DNA from 2 places in the Saccharospirillum sp. HFRX-2 genome. Region 2 is predicted to be linked to the other one. Evidence: riboswitches for the same ligand, from Rfam matches in the RefSeq annotation. Region 2 holds a riboswitch; the other holds the start of a gene.
What was found. A riboswitch is a leader RNA that binds a small molecule or an ion and turns the genes downstream of it on or off. The one in region 2 is predicted to bind thiamine pyrophosphate.
Positions count from the first base shown of each region.

Region 1: linked by a shared signal. The riboswitch ahead of thiB (thiamine ABC transporter substrate binding subunit) and the one ahead of thiC (phosphomethylpyrimidine synthase ThiC) in region 2 are both predicted to bind thiamine pyrophosphate.

Region 1 covers NZ_JBEBMU010000010.1:92,224-94,413, reverse strand. The annotation lists gene ABMA60_RS16900 (choline/ethanolamine kinase family protein) at 1-695, opposite strand, end outside; TPP riboswitch at 772-869, shown strand; gene thiB (thiamine ABC transporter substrate binding subunit) at 980-1,966, shown strand; gene ABMA60_RS16890 (ABC transporter permease subunit) at 1,970-2,190, shown strand, end outside.
Region 2 covers NZ_JBEBMU010000001.1:804,347-806,536, forward strand. The annotation lists gene ABMA60_RS03940 (TRAP transporter substrate-binding protein) at 1-161, opposite strand, end outside; gene ABMA60_RS03945 (winged helix DNA-binding protein) at 534-1,037, opposite strand; TPP riboswitch at 1,141-1,248, shown strand; gene thiC (phosphomethylpyrimidine synthase ThiC) at 1,415-2,190, shown strand, end outside.

The DNA of each region.
Region 1 (2,190 bases), on a different contig from region 2:
ATCATCGCCCGCGCTTGGTCTAAACGTTCACTGCTGATGTCCATCACCTCGGCCAGTTGGGTACTCTGAGCGTCGTTTAATTCAAAACCGCTGCACACTGCGGCCAGGTCCATCGCCGGGTCGCCCAGGGCCGCAAATTCCCAATCCAGCAGGACCCAGCCGGAGTCGCTCAAGGCCAGATTGCCCGGATGCCAGTCGTGATGGCACAGCCTCAGTTGCGCGGGCAGTTGGTAGTTATCGCAGCGCTGCAACACAGCTGTTGTGAAAGCCGGCGGCAGGTCGTTGGTGTAGTGGTGCAGGTGTCGGATCTGGTCGGCAATGTTCAGCGGCGTGCCGCTGATTTCGACCGCTTGCACCGCCATCAAGGCCCTGGTCAACCAGGCCAGATCGGTTTGTTCACCAGAAACCGGTACAGCGCCTTCATACCAGGGTGTCAGCAGCCATTGATCCTGAACCGACAGCGGTGTTGGTGACCAGGATTGATCGGCCAGAGTGATCAGCACTTGTTGCTCGCGCTGACGATCAATGCCCAGGCGCTCGGCATCAGGATGGTTGATGCGCAGGGCGTAACTGCCGGTGTCGCTGTTTACCCGGAACAGTCGATTGCAGAGCCCGCCTGGCCAGCGTTGTACCGCCAGATCATCCGGCAGTCGGTCACCCACTTGCTCCAGTGCCTGAAAAAGCGCCAGCTCCATTGCCTAACCCTCAGCGATCAAAAGTGCGCATTGTTGCAGAATTTGGACATCGCTGGCGACATCAGTAGAATGGCTCGCGTTCTCGCCGGGGTGCCGCTTGTGGAAGTGGCTGAGACTGACCCGTCGAACCTGAACCAGTTAATGCTGGCGTAGGGAGTTGAGACGATCTGCCTTGCGCAATCCTGCTTCAACCTTATCCCCCAGCAAACAGTTTGATGGCACCGCGCCAGGCGCTGTTTGTACGCCGGTAATTGTTCACTCACGACAATTCAACCGGATGCCTTATGAAACTGAATAGACTGCTCTTAGCTACTGCCTTGCCGTTGTTAACCGCTTCGGTTGTGGCCGATCCACTGACCATCTACACCTACGAATCCTTCAACACCGAGTGGGGCCCCGGCCCGCAAATCGAAGCCGGCTTTGAAGCTGAATGTGGCTGCGATGTTGAATTTATCGGTCTGGAAGACGGTGTTGCCTTGCTCAACCGGCTGCGTCTGGAAGGCAGCAACAGCGAGGCCGACATCATTCTTGGTCTGGACGATGCGCTGATCGCCGAAACGCGCGAACTGGGTGTACTGGCCGAACACGACCTGGATTTGTCCGGGCTCGACCTGCCTTACGAGTGGCACGATGACGCTTTCGTGCCTTACGACTACGGTCACTTCGCCTTTGTTTACGACCAGACCAAAGTGGATCAGGTGCCGGCCTCATTGGAAGAGCTGGTGTACGACTCCGATCTGTCCATCATCTACCAGGACCCGCGCGTTTCTACGCCAGGCCAGGGCCTGATGCTGTGGATGAAATCCGTCTTTGGCGACGACGCCGACGACGCTTGGCGCGAGCTGCAAAAAAAGGTGGTTACTGTGACCCCGGGCTGGAGCGAAGCCTATGCGCTGTTCCAGGAAGGCGAGAGCGATATGGTGCTCAGCTACACCACTTCACCGGCTTATCACATCACCGCTGAAGACACCGACCAGTATCAGGCGGCTATTTTTGAGGAAGGTCACTATGCCCAGATCGAAGTGGCCGCGGCGCTGGCATCGTCCGATCAACTGGAGCTGGCGCGCGATTTTCTCGCCTACCTGATCAGCAAGCCGGCTCAGGACGTATTGCCGGGCACCAACTGGATGTGGCCCGTGCTCGACAGCGCTGATGCACCAGCGTCGTTCGAACAGATGATGAAACCAAAAACGCTGATCTTCGATAGCGCCGAGGTCGCCGAAAACCGTAGCGCCTGGTTGCGCGAATGGCGTAATGCAGCGAGTCAATAAGGCATGAAGCCAGCGTCCGCCTATCGTTATCTGGGAGCAGTCCTGCTTGGGTTGACGCTGCTGCTGGCCGGTCTGGGCATGATCGCCCATCCCGGTCGCGGCCTGGATTGGGCGCTCTATTTTGATGCCTATCTGGGTCGCTTGCTGTGGTTTTCCATCTACCAGGCGGTGCTGTCGGCGGGATTGTCGGTGGTGTTCGCCTGGCCTTTTGCCTGGGCTTTGGC
Region 2 (2,190 bases):
GTGGCCGCAGCCACATCTTCAGCGAACTGGCGAATGTTTTGGGTGTGGTGGGTGCCGTCGGCATAAGGCGTTGGCATGTCCCACTTGATGTCGGCCTGGGCGGTGGCCGCAGCCAGAGCGGTGATGGCGCTGAGCGCCAGGGGTTTGATCAGTTGTTTCATGTCCGAATCCTCTCTCATCAGTTGAGTCCGCCGCAGCGAACGAAGGTGCAAAGTGCGATCGTTCAGCGGCGAACCACGACATCAGGACGGTTAACCGCAGTAACGGTCGGCCGGACATGACGGGGCAGCATTGAGTGCAAGGTCATTGGTTTTGACGCCTCTCACGGATCGCTTTTTTTATCGTTATTGGTGATTCCTCGACGGGAATCTTGTTAGTGGTTTAAGGCGTGATTTGCGATTTTTCGTTTTAGTGAGGCCACTATAAACAGCCATAAAATTCAGAGTCAATAAAAATTGAATACAGATTGTATTCAATGGCGCGCAGAGGCAAAGGGCGTCGTTTTTGACGCCCGGTCAGGGCTGAATCTGGATTTAGAGGGAAGCAGCGGCGCGGGCGGCTTGGTCGTAGAGGGTAGAAATCGTGCGCAGTTTTTTCGCCAGGTCGCCGAGTTCTTCGGCGTCAATGCCCAGGTTTTCGAGCCAGTCGAGCAGGCAGTCGTTGCGCACATCGCGGTAGCGCAGGCACAGCGCTTCGCCCTCGTCGGTGGTGTTGTAGAAGGTTTCCTTGCCGACTTTTTTGCTCTCTACCAGGCCCATCTTGCCCAGTTTGCGCAGCGAATAAGACACGGTGTGAGTGTCTTCCACGTTGAGCACGAAGCACACATCGGCGATGCGTTTGGGCCGCTGGCGGTGGTAGACGTTGTGCAGCACCAGAATGTCGATGGGGCTCATTTCTTCGTTGCCCGCCGCGGTCATGCAGTGCACCAGCCAGCGCGAGAAGGTGTTCTCGGCGGTGATCAGGGCGTATTCGAATTCGCTGAGTTCGCTGCTGCGTTCGCTCAGATGGGCGGAGGAAACAATGGACGCCTTGGGCATGAGAAGTTCGACTCGGCAGTGGTGAAACGGAAAGCTGCGATCATAACCGCCGATTTTTGGGCTGTACAACTTGCTCCCGGTGCGGGGGCGGCGTTACTCTGGCGCGGTCTTGTCGGAGTGCCGGGTTGATAACCTGGCTGAGATCGCATCAGCGGGATCCGTGGAACCTGATCGAGTTAAGGCTCGCGAAGGGAACAAGTCGAGGTAGCCATTAGCTTTATTGTGCCGCCTCCGGTTCGCCACAGGTGAACCGCTTGTTTGGGTCCGCGTCGACAAAAACGCCGCCCAAACTGCGTCGTTTTTGTTGGCGCGTACCTTTCATACTGTTATACCCCGGTGCGGTCGCTCCGTCGCTCAACCAGCGAGGAACGACCGAAATGACCTCTTCTCAAAAAACCGATTTGGGCCAGCGCGTCCAAACCATCAGCGCCGCCTCACGTGAACCTTTGCCGGGTTCGCGCCGGGTTTATGTGCCCGGCAGCCGCAGCGATATTCGTGTCGGCATGCGCGCCATCGACCAGACCGACAGCCTGCTCAGCGATGGCAGCCGCCAGCCCAACGAACCGATTTACGTCTACGACAGCGCCGGACCTTATGCCGATCCGGACGTTGAGATCGACTTGCGTCGTGGCCTCGATCCGCTGCGCTTAAGCTGGATCGAAGCGCGTGGCGACAGCGAAGCCTTGACCGCGCCGAGCGTTAAACCGGACAGCGATCAACCTGAAAACCCCCTGCGTTTCGCCCAGAACCGACCGCCACGCCGGGCCAAAGCCGGCCGCAACGTCACTCAATTACATTACGCCCGCCAGGGCATCATCACCCCGGAAATGGAATACATAGCGCTGCGTGAAAACGAAGGTCGGGCGGCGCAGGAAGACGTCGGCCACCAGCATCCGGGCAACAGTCGCGGCGCCAGTCTGCGCGATCCGATTACGCCGGAATTTGTGCGCGAGGAAGTCGCCCGCGGCCGCGCCATTATTCCGGCCAACATCAATCACCCGGAAAGCGAGCCGATGATTATCGGCCGTAATTTCCGCGTGAAGGTGAACGCTAACATCGGTAACTCGGCGGTCACCTCGAGCATCGAAGAGGAAGTCGACAAGCTGGTCTGGGCGACCCGCTGGGGCGCCGATACGGTGATGGACTTATCGAC